2 regions of the Paenibacillus ottowii genome follow, and region 2 is predicted to be linked to the other one. Evidence: riboswitches for the same ligand, from Rfam matches in the RefSeq annotation. Region 2 holds a riboswitch; the other holds the start of a gene.

Region 1 (8,514 bases), 1.1 Mb from region 2:
CGAAAAGCTTCTCCTGATAACAGAAAATTTGCTTCATTTTCATCAATTCAAGGATAGCCAAAAAGGTCACAACCACCTCATGCCGATACATATCCTCATGCATCAGCTTGGAGAACAGCAGCCGTCCTCCAGTCCCCACCATCTCTAACGCCCCGATAACCTGCCGGATCCGGTCCTTGACTGAAATTTCATCCCGATGGACACGGGTTACCGTCGTACGTCGTTCCGCTTTGCGCAACGCTCGCTGAAAGGCCGCGACCAAATCACTTGCATGCAGCCCATGCACCGGATTTGCGGGTTCGGTCGGCAGGAATGCGCTCAGATCTTCCGGCTCCTTGCCATAAATCAGACTTCGTTCCCATTCCCGTTCACTCAGATGGCGAGCAATCCCTTTGTATTTACGATACTCCACCAACTTGCGAACCAGTTCCTCACGTGGATCATAATCCTCTTCTTCATAAAAATCAAAATCGTCATATTCCATCACAGGTGGCTTGGGAAGCAACAATTTACTCTTAATGGATAAGAGCGTCGCCGCCATCACTAGAAACTCGCTTGTAATGTCCAGCTCTAGCTCCTGCATACTGTGCAAAAAAGCCATGTACTGATCAGTAATATCGCTAATCGGGATATCCTGAATGTCGATCTCGGCTTTATCAATCAGATGCAACAGCAGATCCAGTGGACCCTCGAATGTTTCCAGCTTGTAATTTACGACTGTCAATGTGCTTCCCCCTGCCTTACTCCAATCATCATTCACAATACCTTTCCCCATTAGCACTTATGCTCTACGTTATCAATCCCTCTTTCTGTAGTATATACGTCATCGCCCTGCTTAACAATCCAATCCCTTTTCCACTTTGCAGTTTATGCCATTCTTTCAGCCTTTTATATCATTAGAACTGCTTACCGAGATTGGCCATTTCAATCGCAGCCAGTGCAGAATCCCAACCTTTATTGCCAGCCTTCGTTCCTGCTCGTTCAATAGCCTGCTCAATGTTTTCCGTAGTCACTACACCAAAAATAATAGGGACTCCCGTTTTTAGACTGCTTGCCGCTACACCCTTGGCAACTTCATTGCAGACGATGTCATAATGCGAAGTAGAACCACGGATAACCGTGCCAAGCGTAATAACGGCATCATATTTTCCGCTTGCAGCCATTTTTTGAGCAATCAGTGAAATTTCAAATGCACCCGGCACCCACGCTACATCTATTTCATCTTCCTGTGCTCCATGTCTTTGAAGTGCATCAAGTGCACCACTCAACAGTTTGCTTGTAATAAACTCATTGAATCTGCCCACTACAATACCATACTTCAAACCACTCGATACGAGATTACCTTCCAGAAAACGTGCCATGTTGATCAACCTCTCTTTTTTATGAATTATTTACAATGACAAACGACGACGATAGTCGATTAAATGCTGAATGCTGATCAGCTTCAATTGATGTCGCTTGGCGATCACAGCTAAATCAGGCAAGCGGGCCATCGAGCCATCTTCCTTTATAATTTCGCAAATGACCCCGGCAGGCTTAAAGCCGCTGAGCCGGGCCAAATCGACAGCCGCTTCAGTATGACCGGCGCGTTGCAAGACTCCACCATCTTGGGCGATTAAGGGAAACATATGACCAGGTTTGCGAAAACCGTTTCCCGTGATTGCTTCGTCGGCCAAGGCCCGAACAGTCAAAGAACGCTCGGCCGCTGAAATCCCGGTTGTTGTCTTCCTATGATCTACCGATACCGTAAAGGCAGTACTGTGAAAATCTGTATTTTGCTCTACCATAGGATGCAATTCCAATGCCTCAGCTCTGTGCTGAGTGATCGGCACACAGACCAACCCGCGACCTTCTGTAATCATGAAATTGATGACCTCGGGCGATGCTTTTTCAGCCAAAGCGATAAAGTCGCCTTCATTTTCCCGCTGTTCATCATCCACTACAATAACGACTTTGCCGTTTTTTAAATCCTCCAAAGCTTCTTCGATGGAATCCAATCGAATCTCTTCGTCATGGTGCAAATTGCCATCCTCCATGATGTTTGCCGTTGCACTTGTTTGGATGCCTCTATCCATAATCCGTTCCTCCTTTTGTCTTGTGCTACGAATGCTCCTGACATAAATTTTCTATCAGGCTATACCAGGCTGTATCAGGCAAAGCCGTGTTTCGCCAAATAGTCCAAACTAAGCGGAGCCTGATCTGCTCTCTCCATCGGTGCTGAACCTCTGTAATTTAAAAGCTGCTCCACATATTTGCCCAATATGTCACATTCAATATTCACAGTATCTCCCTCATGTTTCGCTTGTAAGGCCGTTTCGGCTAAAGTGTGGGGGATAATGGATACGGCAAAGCTATTCCTCGTACGCTGCGCGACTGTGAGGCTGATACCATCAATTGTAATTGACCCTTTGAGGAGAACATATTTAAATAGTGCTTGATCAGAAGGCTCAACTTCGAACACAACCGCATTCTGGTCTGATGTTACGCTGCGAATCGTCCCCGTTCCATCCACATGTCCCTGTACGATATGTCCTCCGAACCTTCCATTTGCCGCCATCGCCCGCTCCAGGTTGACTCGGCTACCGGATCTGAGTTCTTTGAGATTACTGCTGCGAAAAGTCTCCGGCATCACATCAACTTTAAAATCTTTAGTCCCAATCTGTATTGCTGTCAGGCAGACACCATTCACTGAGACACTATCACCTATTTTCAAGTCGCCCAATACCACAGAACCCGAAATCCCCAGCACCATCGCTTCACCGCTTTTAGAGATGCTTTGAATGCGCCCCACTTCCTCGACCAAACCGGTAAACATGCTTTCACTCCTTTCCACTACATTTCAGTTTATCCCTAATTCACCCGCTATAAGCGCAAATAACCCCCAGTCAGGATTCAATCCGTCATGGGGGTGATGAGAGTCACATATGTAGTATACAAGCGCAGTAATTACGTCTAAAAATGACATGAAATAGGTTTGCCAAAAGAAAGCATGGTTAACAATACAGCTAATAACGCTCAGAACGTCAATCAAAAAGAAAGCTTAAAAAGCTGTCATTCGATGCTGTCCTATAACGAAATAAGCTCTACGTGCATTTACGTATGCTAAAAATTGGCACATGTCAAGTCAGTCACATGCGCTTCGTATCCTTCTCCCATCCAGACTATACTGTCGGTCCCGGAATTGCACCAGGTCCACCTTCTGCTGATTGTTCAGCATCCGGGTCACGGACTAAGACATGGTAATTTCGCAAAAGCGATTTACATACATGTCATCACCGCCGGTGGGGAATTTCGCCCCGCCCCGAAGGATTTGCTCTTATTTAATTGAATTAACATTAAACTTGTTACGTATATTAGCACCGACTTCTAAAAAAAGCAAGTTATCTAACGGAGGCTCCCGCAATGGTTTTGACATATTGGCTGGAGAGTTCTTCAAACCAGGTTTTATCATTCATATGAAGCGCCAAATCAATCAGGTCAGCCAGTTCATCAACTCCAAGCTGTGTAGCATGGTCAAAGGTAATAACGGCTGAGGCAACAGGCTCTCGACCTCCTTCAGAACATGCTTCATATTCCAGTCGTACATCTACATGTCCATCAATAAACTCACACTTTAGAAAATAAATAATTTCACACATTAAAATAGGGCGCACCTGTGTTTCTAACACGCAATCCATCACTTTGGCAGAATAATGCTGATTCGTCAGTGTGAATTTGTGTTCTGTCGCCGCCAGCGATGTCCGTCCAAAATCATCCGTAAACTTAAGTTCCACTGGCGTGATGTTCATAACCTTGGGGATTTGCTTCTTTATAATTTCAATTATTTCAACTGTATTCAGTTTAATCATTACCTGCACCTCATTGCATCTTAAAATTCAAAAGAAAACTTTATAACGTGCCTCCTATAGGCCTCCACTCCTATATCGGAAATCATTACCTGTTTTTTTATGCTTCAACCCATAAACGCAAAAAAAGATTCCTGGCGCAGCAAGCGCAAGGAATCTCTATCGAACCGGTGCCGAAACAGCGGCTAACAATGTTACACATTTATTATGCAAAAAAAAATCAAAATTATAGCTCTGAAATTTCATGTTTCTTTTTCAGAATGGTCCAGCGACGCTCAATCTCCTGCTCAAAAGCAGCCAGCGTTGCTTCCTCTTTGAGAAGATGCTTCGTTTTACCCATTAATTTTAGCCATTCTGCGGTTGGAATCCGTTTCCCCTTGTCTTCCGGATTGTACGTAATCGTCGTGCTTCCCTGCTCGATTTCGTACAAAGGAAAGAAGCAAGACTCAACTGCGGCGCCTACGATGCTAGTACCCAGTCTGTCTTCGGATTTCCAGTTGAGCGGGCAAGCACACAGAATTTTACCATAAGCCGTACCGATGTTGTTGGCATACCATTGAGCCTTGGCCGCTTTGCGAAGCATATCCTGCGGATGGCTTTCGGCTGCGGTAAAAGCATACGGGATGTTACAGGCGGCCATGATTTGTACGGTATCTTTATGATGCCCTTGCTTCCCTTTTTGCATTTTCCCTACACCCGACGTACTGGTCATATGCCCCATTGGAGTGGAGTACGATTGCTGCGAACCTGTATTCATGTACCCCTCGTTGTCATATTCCAGCATAATCAGTTTATGGTTACGCAGAGCCGCACCAATTGCAGACCCCATACCGATATCCATCCCGCCGTCACCGCTGATCATGATAAAGGTTGGATCATCGGATATCTCAATTTCATTACGTCGCTTCATCTCCATGTAAGCTTCCAGCGCTCCTGAAATTGTAGCGGCCCCGTTTTGAAAAAGATTGTGGATCATCGGTTGTTTGTGTGATGTATATGGGTACCCTGTCGTAACCACATATACGCAGCCGGTCTGGAACAGTACGACAATATCGCCTTCAATCCCTTTAAAAAACAGTTCCAGCGCAGACAATGCCCCACAACCAGGACAAGCTCCGTGACCCGGTGTAAGACGGCGAGGTTTGGTTGTCAACGAACGCAAAGGCGGTACCTTGACCTTGAGCTTCCCAGTCGCCTCGTCCGGCGTAACCTGAATTAGACCCGTACGGTATGCATTGCCACGTGGTGGCTGCATGACTTGCGGCATCACCTTGTCTGGTGACCCGGGATTAACCCCATAATAATCAAAGGGCTTCTCCGCGCGTCCAGTCTCTGCCGCCTGAATCGCAAGCTGGAAGAATGCCTCTGCATCTTCCGCATAAAAGTCCTTACCACCCAAGCCAAAGATACGGCTTAACACGATGGTTTGGTTCAGCGGGTCCTCCTGCAACGCCGCCTTGATTTCGTGCGTCAAATTACCGCCATCCGATCCGTACGAATCTGCACGTTCACCCACCAGTAGCGCCTTGACATGACGCAATGCCTCTCGCAATTGTGCAGCAGGGAATGGCCGGATGATATTCGGACGAATCACACCCGCTTTAATGCCGCGCGCGCGGAGTTGATCTGCCACATCCTTGGCCGATTCGGCCGCCGAGTTCAGCAGGAAGACCGCAACCTCAGCATCCTCCATATGATACAGGTCCAAAATCGGATATTCCCGCCCGGATAAAGCGGCATATTCTGCTGCTACCTGCTCATATACTCCTTCTGAAAGCTTCAACGCTTTGGACAGTTGAGCGTGATTATTCGTCAGGTCATCGCCGTTCATATGCGCACCCACAGTGACAGGACGATCAAAATCCGTAATATTCGGATAATTTAGGTTCGGGTTGGGGCCTACAAAATCGCGTACGGTCTCTGCATCGGCAAAATATTGCACTTTACGTTTTTGATGAGACGTATAAAACCCGTCATATGCGACCATTACTGGCAACCGTACATCGCTATGCTCTGCGATTTTCAGGGCCATGATGTTCATATCATACACAGCCTGTGGCGTACTCGCTGCCAATATGACCCAACCTGTATTCAGACCATAATACAGATCCGAATGATCCCCCCGAATATCCAGGGGACCACTGACTGCACGTGTCACCAGATTCATAACCATAGGAAAACGGGTACCTGACTGGACAGGCAACTGCTCCAGCATGTACAGGAAACCTTGCGAACTGGTGGCATTGACAACCCGTGCTCCGGCCGCCGCAGCTCCATAACAAATCCCTGCCGATCCGTGTTCTCCATCTGCTGCAACCAGCTTAATATTATGCTGACCGCGCGTTTTCATTTGATCCAGATACTGTGCTACCTCGGTCGACGGCGTAATCGGGAAATATCCCATCATATGATAATTGATCTGCGCAGCCGCTGTAGCTGCCATTTCATTACCAGATTCGAATGTTGTCACTTGTGCGGCGCCCGTCTGTTTGAGTTCTTCCTCCAGCTTTGCCATTACGCACGCCCTCCTTCATATACTGGAAATTGGTGGGCAACGCGATTCTGCTCCGCCCAGCCCCATTGCTCGCGACGCGAGCTTAATGCCCCCGACGGGCAAATATCTACACACTTCAGACACCCTTTGCAATACTGGTAATCAATCCCTTGCAAAAACGGCATCATTCTTCCGCGTTTGTCTGCTTGCTCTTCCCATACAAAGCAGTAATCTGGGCAAATCGAATCGCACTTGGCACAATGAGTACATTTATCAGCTTCATACTCAGGTACATAACCCTGGCGTGAACCACTAACATCTTTCGTCATGCTGTTGCCCTGAGTTGAAATAACGCCCCCCAGCAATTGAGTTTCATACCCTAGCAAAGGCTGCGGACGTTCGAAAATCCGATCCTGAGTGTCAGCAGTAACCGGATATACATGTAGTTGCATTTCCTCAAAACCACGATTAAATGTACGTAGATTAGGTTCCACTAATTGTGGATTTTTCTTTTCAAAAGTACTGCGAATAACCGATCTCATTGCTTCCGGGTCCAGGAAATCACAGACACGGAACAAGGCACCTAGCATGGACGTATTTAATTTGGTCCGCTCTTCCAGTGCGATGCCCATCGCATCCACCACTGCTAATGTACCGGATACCAGTCCTAAATCAGCCCGTATTTCTTCTGCCGGACGCGTGGAATTTACCACTACAATCCCATCTGCTGGCAGGCCGCTGATTACATTTACCGTTTTGTATAACGTTTCATGGAAAATGCCTACCACATGCGGTTGCTCAATCGGACTGTGATCCCGAATATCTACCTCCGGCTCACAGAAGCGAACAAAGCTTTTAACCGGAGTTCCCTTCTTTTCCGAACCGTAGGATGAGAAATTCGAAGCATTCAGTCCCAGACCAAGCACCCCGGTTTCGGCCAACATTTTGCCAGCCAGATTTGCGCCGAGTCCACCAATGGATTCCAGCCGGATTTCAAAAAATCCGAGTCGATTTGTGCACGTTAAAATAGACAATGTGATAAGCCCCCTTCTTTTCCAACTCTTACTGAGCTTGAACACTCATATAAAATAAATGGAAAATGCATTCTTGTGAAAAGGCTATCACAACACTTACTTTTCGAATGTGATCTTACGCACTGTAATAGGTACGTGATTGTGAAAATCAGCAAACCGTCAAACAAAAGACAACAAAAGCCGCCCTGTCCAAAGACAGAGCGGCTTACGAGCCACACTATTTAAAAAAAGGAAGGCATGTGACGGTAAAATTACGCGTCAAATACTTTAACCTCTTTCATTTTGTCGCCTTGTTTTACAGCATCAATGAATTCCATACCTTTGGTTACTTTACCAAATACAGTATGTACTCCATCCAAATGCGGCTGTGGAGCGTAGCAAATAAAGAATTGGCTGCCACCTGTGTTGCGACCTGCATGGGCCATGGACAGAACGCCTTTGGCATGCTTGGTTGTGTTCGTAGCTGTTTCACAGTCAATCGTGTAGCCAGGACCGCCTGTACCGTTACCGATCGGACAACCACCTTGAGCAACAAAGCCTGGGATGACGCGGTGGAAGCTCAAACCGTTGTAGAAACCACTGTTTGCCAGCTTTTCAAAGTTAGCAACGGTGTTTGGAGCTTCTTCTGGGAAAAAGTCAATTTCGACGATGCCGCCGTTTTCAAGATCTATTCTACCTTTTTTCATTGTTTGTATCTCCTTTTCAACCTTGTTTTGAGAGCTAAATAACATCAAGTTCCAGTTTACTATGAATTGGCGCGCTTAGCAAAGCCTTGTCCAAAAAAAAGGCCATTGTCCCCGGTCTCTGATTACCGACGCAATGGCCTGCTTGATTTTAGAATTCCATAATTCAGGACGAAACCGTAATTTTGGCGTTATGCTGAGCCTCCACTGAACTGGCTTGATCACGAACCAAGCGCTGTGGGATAACGTCATTGCGAACGATATCCTCGTAGGTTTCCCGACGCACTACCAGCTCGGCCTCCCCGTTGTTGACAAATACAACTGCTGGGCGACGTATCCGGTTATAATTGCTCGCCATGGAGTAATTATAAGCTCCGGTTGAAGCGACTGCGAGCAAATCCCCGCTATTCGGACGAGGCAGCTCCACATCCCAAATAAGCATATCGCCGCTTTCACAG
Region 2 (8,514 bases):
GACCCGACTGGAGATAGGAGAACTGTGCAGACGCAGCATTTTGGAGTTTTATGATCTGCTGACGGCTCAGGGGTTTACGGTACATATTGATATCCCGGAGCATCCCATACATGCCTTGGGGAACGAAGGAGCCATTGGGCGGGTGCTGAGCAATCTCATTTCGAATGCCATTCGCTACGGTGCAGAAGGTCGAACGCTAGGCCTGAGGCTGTTAGAACAGCAGGATACAGTGCGTATAGAGGTGTGGGATCGTGGAAAAGGCATACAGGAGCCGGAGCAGGATAAGGTTTTTGAACGCATGTACACACTTGAGGATTCGCGTAATAAAGCGGTACAGGGCAGTGGACTGGGTCTTACGATTGCCAAGCGCCTGGTTGAATGCATGAACGGAGAGATGCAATTAACCAGCAAACCCTATGAGCAGACCGTCTTCTCTTTTACCTTGAAGAAGATCAACTATTAAGCGAATTGCTCAACTTAATAAATTTGTAAGAATTACGAAAGAAAAATGAACACTTCGCCCTTTATTCTTGAAATATCAACAGTATACGAAGGGAGAACACCCATGACTTACATAGTACGTACACATCAGCTGACCAAAACTCTGAAGGGCAATGAAATTGTAGCAGGGGTCAGTATGAATGTGCGCAAGGGAGAAACCTATGGCTTTCTCGGTCCCAATGGAGCGGGCAAGACGACGGTGATGAAAATGATTACCAATCTGCTCAAGCCGACTTTGGGCGAGATTGAATTGTTCGGTGAAAAGCTAACGCCACAGTCTTATCATCTGCTCGGACGGATGGGTTCGATTATTGAATATCCGATTTTTTATGAAAGGCTGACAGCTCAGCAAAATCTCGAACTTCATTGTGAATACATGGGCTATTATAATAAGCAGGCTGTCCGGGATGCACTGGAATTAGTGAACTTGCGGAATGCAGATGACAAGCCGGTAAAAGACTTTTCACTAGGAATGAAGCAGCGTCTCGGGATTGCCCGAGCCATTGCGACCAAGCCGGAGCTACTCATTTTGGATGAACCGATTAATGGTCTGGACCCGGTGGGAATCAAGGAAATTCGGCAGTTATTCCATATGCTATGCAAGGAATATGGGATGACGCTGCTCGTGTCCAGTCATATTTTAGCGGAAATTGAGCAGATTGCAGATACGATAGGTGTAATTAATCACGGACGGCTGATCGAGGAAGTTTCGATGGAACAGGTACGGGATGCCAATACGGAATATATCGAATTTACAACCAACGATTGCAAAAAGGCAGCCTACGTCCTCTCCCATCATCTGAGTCTGAATAATATAAAGGTGCTCAACGAACAAAGTATACGTATTTACGATACTAGTGTACCGCAGAAGCAAATTACGAAAACGCTCATTTTAAATGATGTAGAGGTCGATTCCATTCATCAGAAGAGCAGTACGCTGGAAGACTACTTTTTACGTCTGTTACATGGAGGGGATCACCATGCTTAAATTGATACAGTTGGAGATGAAAAAGCTTCATCTGGTGGGTTATATCCGTTCAGCGCTGATCGCCAACGCCTGCATACTAGGGTTAATCAGTATTATTGCGCTGGACAGCCAAAATGAAGGAGTACCCGAATTTACACAGTACGCTCAGCTTCTCGAACTTATGGACAATATAGTGAGGGCCACGTTTATTGTATTTGCCTCCGTTCTACTGTGCCGTTTTATCGTAGGAGAATTTAAATCCAAATCGATTACAATCTTGTTCATGTATCCGATTCATCGTCAAAAGCTAATGATCGCCAAGCTCTTGATTGTACTGCTGTTTACGTTCTTGTCTATTGTAATATCGGAAATCATCATTACGGCTGCGATTCATTTGCTCAACCAATTTGTCATAATTGTACCGGATAAGCTTACTCTTTCCATACTAACCGACCAATTAGCGCGCACGCTAATCAATGCTGTTGCCGCCAGTTTTATGGGATTGGTTCCACTGTATATGGGAATGCGAAGATACTCTGTACCCACGACTATTGTGACCTCGATTCTGATTGTAGCATTGCTTTTCTCCAATAATAACGGTGCTACCCTTAGCTCCATTGCCCCCGTGCAAATCAGCTTTTCTGTGCTGGGCATGCTTGTAGCTTATGCAGCCATTCGGCGCATTGAGTATAAGGATATTGCCTAGTAACAATATACACACATTTTTCACTGGACTTCATTCTAAAACAGGTATATCCTATAGGAGAAATTAAAAACGGAATAAGGATCTTCGGGGTAGGGTGAGATTCCCAACCGGCGGTATGGCTCATGGAGCTAAGCCCGCGACTCTGTATCTGGCAACAGGATACGGACTGATTTGGTGAGATGCCAAAGCCGACGGTAAAGTCCGGATGGAAGAAGATCGAAGTAGGAACATGCCGCAAAGTCGATGAATACTGCATTATGGTTATGCAGTGGCTTCATTTAACTTGCATAAAGCGGCAAGTTTATTTGATCAACCCCCGTCTTGCATGGCCTTCGCCATGGACGGGGGTTTTTGTGCCACCGGTCCTGTATTCGCAAGGAGCTAATTAAGAATGAGTCAATCATCAACTGTACTATCATCCAAAGGTTTTGATCGTAGCTCCCACATGAAAAGCGGTTTTTGGCTAGTCGCAATTGGAGCGGCCTTGTGGGGCGCAGATCCGCTGTTTCGTATTATTTTGCTAAAATCATTTACCTCAGCACAAATCGTACTGATGGAGCATGTGCTGCTCTTTATCGCTCTGACACCGATGCTGTGGAAGCATCGCGAGGAGCTCAAAACGATACGTTTTCGTCAAGTTTTCGCTATTTTGTTTGTCTCGTGGGGCGGCTCGGCACTGGCCAGTGTGATTTTCACCATGGCACTCAGCAACGGTGATCTGAATGCAGTTCTTTTGCTCCAGAAGCTCCAGCCTTTAGTCGCTATTATTCTGGCCCGCGTGATATTGAAGGAAATGCTGCCGCGTCATTTTGGAGTATTAATTGTTATCGCCCTGTTCGGGACGTATCTTCTGACCTTCGGTTGGTCGCTACCCTTTGGGCATGTTCATGATTTTGTTCACGTCGGTAGTTTGCTTGCGCTGGGTGCAGCAATTCTGTGGGGCGGCTCGACCGTTATGGGCAGCTACTTGCTTCGCTCGATGAAATATGAGACGGTAACCTCTCTCCGCTTCATGGTGGCGCTCCCTCTGCTCATTGTTCTCACCTCTGTGGAGCATGCTCCGTGGAATATGCCTACAGGTACATGGGCGGGCGCCGCTGTAATTATTAACTTGCTGCTGCAGGCATTGCTTCCGGGTCTTCTCAGCTTATTACTGTACTACAAAGGCTTAAGTACAACCAAAGCTTCTTATGCTACGATGGCAGAATTGAGCTTTCCCATGGTTGGTGTCGTGATTAACTGGATTGCTTTCCAGCAAATCGTTACCATAGCGCAATTGACTGGTTTTATGCTGATCTGGATTACACTCTTTATGATTTCTCGTCAACAGAAAAATTAATAGCATGATTCCCTTTCATGCTCACCCAAGCCAAATCGTGAAGATGCTTTTGCATCTCCGATTTGGCTTTTTATGTATTCATATTCATATCACGATTAGTTCTTAAGAACTATTTTTCAAAAAAAATATCTAAAACATGCCTTGATTCCTCAATTTTTAAGATTACATCTATAAAATTAGTCGATTTCTGTCGAATAAAACAATGTAGTGACCATCAGACACAGAGGAGAAAAAACATGACTAAAGAAAAACAAACAGTTCCGTGGTGGAACAGGTTTCTCAAGCAGTTTTATTTAATGAGGACAAAATTAATCATTTCTTTTTTGGCTGTGTTATTGATTCCGAGCTTACTTATTGGATACTTTTCTTATCAGGGGGCTACGACACAGCTCAGTCAGCAAATGGCTAGTTCCGTATACACGAATCTGTATCTGATCCAAAGCAATGTCAATCAGTATGTATCACCGATCATGAAGGACGTGGACGTTCTTACCAGTGAAATCCAGGCTGACTCCATTGGTTCCGATCAAGAAGCCCTTCAGAAAAAGTTGGATGACATCGTCAAAGCTCATCCTGAGTTAGATGCCGCGCTCCTCGGCAATGCGAAAGGAGAATATATCCGTTCTCCGATAAAAAAGGAGGCTGATTATGATCCTAGGGAGAGAAAATGGTACAAAAACGCGATGCTACATAAGGGCAACATATTTGTCGGTGTTCCAGTTGCCAGCGTTACGACAGGGAACCTAGTAGTTAATGTATCGGCAACGCTGAAGAACGGTGAAGGGGCTGTTGCATTGGCTTTGAATCTGGACAAGATGGGGGACAGTCTGCAGTCTGTTAAGATAGGCGAACGCGGAGGACTCATCATTGTTGATTCTGACCATAAGGTTGTATCTGGAGCTGGAGCAGCCTTTGACAAGACAGGCAAAAAACCAGCTGACACCATGGAGGGACTTCCCAAAGTGGCGGCAACCGGAGAAAATAATACTCCTTCCGTGTCGCAAATTCAATTTATGAAGCGGGACGTGCAGGCCTTTACACTTAAGGACCCGCTCACTGGCTGGAACATTGTCGCACTGTCAGATCTGGAGGATTACAGTGATGCAGCTCAGCCAATTCTGAAGCAAAGCCTGATTGTAATTGTTATTTCCATACTGGGCGCTGCAATCATTATTGTGCTCATGGTCCGCTCGTTCCTGATCCCACTTAAGAAGCTGCAAGCAGGAACACGGATCGTCCGTGATGGCAATCTGACCGAACGTGTAAATCTATCTAGGAAGGACGAGTTCGGCGAGCTGGCACAGAATTTTGACCAGATGACACATTCCTTGCATACGATGGTCTCGGAGGTCAACCAAACGTCCTCCCGACTTGCATCTTCTTCCCTGATAATCAAGGAGAGCACAGAGCAAACGACGGAGTCCGTACAACATGTAGCGGAAACGGTTATGGAATCCGCGGAAAATGCAGCGACCAGCGCCGAAGCATCCGAGCAAACCGCTAATGCCGTTGAAGAAATGGCGAAGGGTGTCAGCACGATTGCTGAATCGGCCAGCTCTATCGTGGATTCAGCTGGAGAAACTGAGCAAGACGTAGCTCAAGGTAGTCAAATGATCAGCCATGTGCGGACACAAATGGACCGTATTCTGGAGGCGGTAAGCCAAACGGCTAGTCTGATGGATGAGCTATCTCAGCTCTCGGACGATGCAAAGCAAATGAATTCAGCTATAGCCGCCATTGCTAAGCAAACTAATTTATTGTCCCTGAACGCATCTATTGAAGCCTCTAGAGCTGGCGAAGCTGGGCGTGGATTTGCTGTAGTCGCTATAGAGGTGCGCAAGCTGTCGGAACAGTCCAAGGAAAGCGCCGATTCCATCAGTCAGATTATTACGCAGATGCTCGACTTGATTCAACGCTCTACCGCCACGATGAACGGTAATGTTCGTAATCAGGTAGGTGAGGGATTGCGAATTAGTCAGGATGCAGAAGGTGCATTTGCGAATATTGAACGCTCTACTTCTCATATCGTGGAGCAAATTCAAAGCGTATCCGCTGCTGCTGAGCAAATCTCAGCCAGCACGGAGGAGGTTTCCGCTACTGTTACCCATTTGGCAAGCCTATCCCGCAATTCGGCGGACAGTTCGCAGACAACCTCCGCTGCCGCTCAGGAGCAAATGGCAGCCATGGAGGAGATCGCATCTTCCTCACAGGAGTTGTCCAAAATGGCCCAGGATCTGCAAGAGCTTGTTAAGCGATTCAAGATTTAACCTCTACACTGCATGATTTAAGTTTCATGCAATCAAGCATAATTAGCGCCAAATCTATTTACTAACAAAAGCCTTCATCCGTATACAAATTACGGGTGAAGGCTTTTTCGTTAAACATTTCGACAATGTCTCGTATATATCTATATGTTCATCTGCCCTGTTAGCTGGCGGCGTCTATCCCCTTCCGGATCATGTTCCACCATAATATCCTGATGAAAAATAGCTGTAGCTCGCTGTTGCCTGCTGTATTCCGGCCATACCCTCTCAGGCAGCATAGGCTCCCCATCACGTGCAAAAGCAACCCACGCCTGCTGCATATGATGAGCGAGCTTCTGCATCGAAGGCTGAATTTCTAATCCAAGCTTGCCCAGCAGCTCCAGATTGTCGAAAACAAAAGCAATCTCTGCACCGTGAACCGCTTGTCCGAAAGTTGGATGTCCAGGCAGTGTCCAATCAAAACGATACATCCATACCGAGGCATACTCCGACTGTGCAGCGGCAAGAGCCAACGCAGGACGCCAGAAAATGAAATCCGTCAGCATTTGTGCCTGTCCCTTAATCGTAACTGGAAATGCTTCGATCAGGTCGCCAATGTCAGACATGCCTGTCATCATTTCCAATGCCTGAAATGCTGTTGACCTGTTCATGAGATGGGATTCTTTACGGATGAAATAGTCTCCCTCATGCAAGTTCGTTCCAATCATAACGGATACCCGTTTGGCAGAGCCTTGGGCAATTGCCGACAGTGGGACATCAGGCAAGGTGACTCCGTCTACAACGGGTTGATAAATCATCGCCATCCCTGGTCCGATGACTTCATGCGTTTTCGCCATAGCGAGCATCAGTGCATCCGTTGGCAGCGTAAACAATCGCTCAGGATGCTGAGTGTCCACACCCAGTTGCTGCAAATACACAGCCGCCACTTGCTCGGCTTGTGAAGTTGGCAACACCTGTGATGCCCCGCTCTGCAAAATTGCACGCTGAAACAGTCCCTCTGCGGCCGGCATCGCCAATAAAGCGGCAATGCTCATCGCGCCTGCCGATTCACCGAATACCGTTACTTCATTTGGATTGCCGCCAAATGCAGAGATATGATCCCTAACCCATTCCAGTGCAGCGATTTGATCCAGTAAGCCAGCATTTGAGGTCAGCCCATTTCCCTTTGGAGTTAAATGCAAAAATCCTAACGGCCCTAACCGATAATTGATCGTAACTACAACCACATCGCCATTCTTCGCCATGCGCTCCCCGTCATATAAAGGGATGATCCCAGATCCAGTGACAAAGGCACCGCCATGGATCCACACCATCACTGGGCGTCCCTTCTCAGGAGCCTTTGAAGCAGGTGTCCAAATGTTCAGGTACAAACAATCCTCGGACTGCTCTGGCGGTTCCACCAGATTTCCGGTCATACTTTCAGCGGAGGGCATGGGCTGCGGACAGATAGGTCCGAAACTCGTCGCATCCCGTACACCCTCCCAAGGTTCCAGCGGCTGCGGTCCGTGAAAGCGTAGTTTGCCAACGGGAGGCTGTGCATATGGAATACCTCTCCATACATGATACCCATTCCTCGTTTCCCCACGTAATTGACCTAGACGAGTATGTACTGTAACACTCTCCATCATGAACCCTCCTTTATCTCATATGTTCAACTGAACGGTATACTAACAATCTTTACATATCTATATTATACCCTCTGCACAGAGTCAAACCAAAAAATACCGGAAGCGCTTTTGCGCTCCGGCATTTTGTAGACAGGCCAGTCGGGTCGTGATTAATCCCGAACCTCTTCTTTCGGAATCAGCTTGTAAATTTCTTCGCTTTCCATCGAGTCAATCAATCGGTCCAGCCACTTGTAATAAGCAACAGCCTGCTTCATTTTCAAACGGTCTTGCTGAAGAATCGCCTTAAATTCCTCGTATTCCTCACCCTGCGCCATCAATTTGTCCAGTTCATCGATGGCTTTGCGAAGTACCAATAAATTTGTTTCTACTGCTTTTCTCCATTTAATAGCGAAGAAGTCAGTAAATGTTTGATACCAGTCATACTCGACCTCATACAAATCCTTGCGTGAGCCTTTGCTCCATACCTTGTTCACCATTTTCAGGTCCAACAACGTTCGAACTCCTGTACTCATGCTCGTTTTGCTCATTTCCATTTCACGGCCCATCTCGTCCAGCGTCATCGGTTTATCCGCAAAAAAAAGCAAACCATACAAATGCCCCGCAGACAGAGTGATTCCATATAGGTCCATGTTTTTACCTATAGCTTCTATGACACGTTTGCGAATTTTTTGCAGCGAAGCCTGCTGCTCATCACCTAACTGGTACAAGCTCATGCTTGCAACCTCCTAATTTTAGAGCATTTTGCACAACCTAGTATGAACGACTTACCCGTAAAGGATTAGCTTTGAAGCAATATATGAAATCTTTCAATATCAATGAAATGTTTCAAAAGCAATGCTTCTGTCTATATTACAACAGCATGATCGTTCAAAATCATAATTCGCAAAATTGCTAATAATAGTAAACTTTTAAAATTATGGATATACATAGATCTTTTTCTTATGGTCATATTTCATTGTCTATTTTAAAAAAAGCACTATCGGTTGTAAAGTTCCGAATGTTTGAGCATTCTAAAGAACGAAGGAGCATATCGAAGAAAAGTTTGTACAGTTTTTTCTGTATGTACTTTATGAACAGTTTTTTTGTTTGAAATGTAAGCAATGCTTCTG

Evidence for each region. Region 2 has a riboswitch for FMN ahead of ACQQ6X_RS10590 (DMT family transporter). Riboswitches for the same ligand answer to the same signal wherever they lie in the genome.
Region 1: it holds a riboswitch for FMN, as region 2 does, so the genes downstream of both, ribE (riboflavin synthase) here and ACQQ6X_RS10590 (DMT family transporter) in region 2, are expected to answer to the same signal.

Annotation. Positions count from the first base shown of each region.
Region 1 covers NZ_CP191577.1:1,066,730-1,075,243, forward strand. Annotated here, with positions in the region: gene ACQQ6X_RS05005 (segregation and condensation protein A) at 1-775, opposite strand, end outside; gene ribH (6,7-dimethyl-8-ribityllumazine synthase) at 897-1,361, opposite strand; gene ribB (3,4-dihydroxy-2-butanone-4-phosphate synthase) at 1,392-2,075, opposite strand; gene ribE (riboflavin synthase) at 2,150-2,815, opposite strand; FMN riboswitch at 3,141-3,313, opposite strand; gene ACQQ6X_RS05025 (IDEAL domain-containing protein) at 3,381-3,848, opposite strand; gene ACQQ6X_RS05030 (thiamine pyrophosphate-dependent enzyme) at 4,072-6,360, opposite strand; gene ACQQ6X_RS05035 (2-oxoacid:acceptor oxidoreductase family protein) at 6,360-7,373, opposite strand; gene ACQQ6X_RS05040 (peptidylprolyl isomerase) at 7,625-8,059, opposite strand; gene lysA (diaminopimelate decarboxylase) at 8,223-8,514, opposite strand, start outside.
Region 2 covers NZ_CP191577.1:2,205,339-2,213,852, forward strand. Annotated here, with positions in the region: gene ACQQ6X_RS10575 (sensor histidine kinase) at 1-463, shown strand, start outside; gene ACQQ6X_RS10580 (ABC transporter ATP-binding protein) at 566-1,489, shown strand; gene ACQQ6X_RS10585 (ABC transporter permease) at 1,482-2,174, shown strand; FMN riboswitch at 2,251-2,395, shown strand; gene ACQQ6X_RS10590 (DMT family transporter) at 2,566-3,513, shown strand; gene ACQQ6X_RS10595 (methyl-accepting chemotaxis protein) at 3,750-5,780, shown strand; gene ACQQ6X_RS10600 (carboxylesterase/lipase family protein) at 5,921-7,402, opposite strand; gene ACQQ6X_RS10605 (GbsR/MarR family transcriptional regulator) at 7,555-8,118, opposite strand.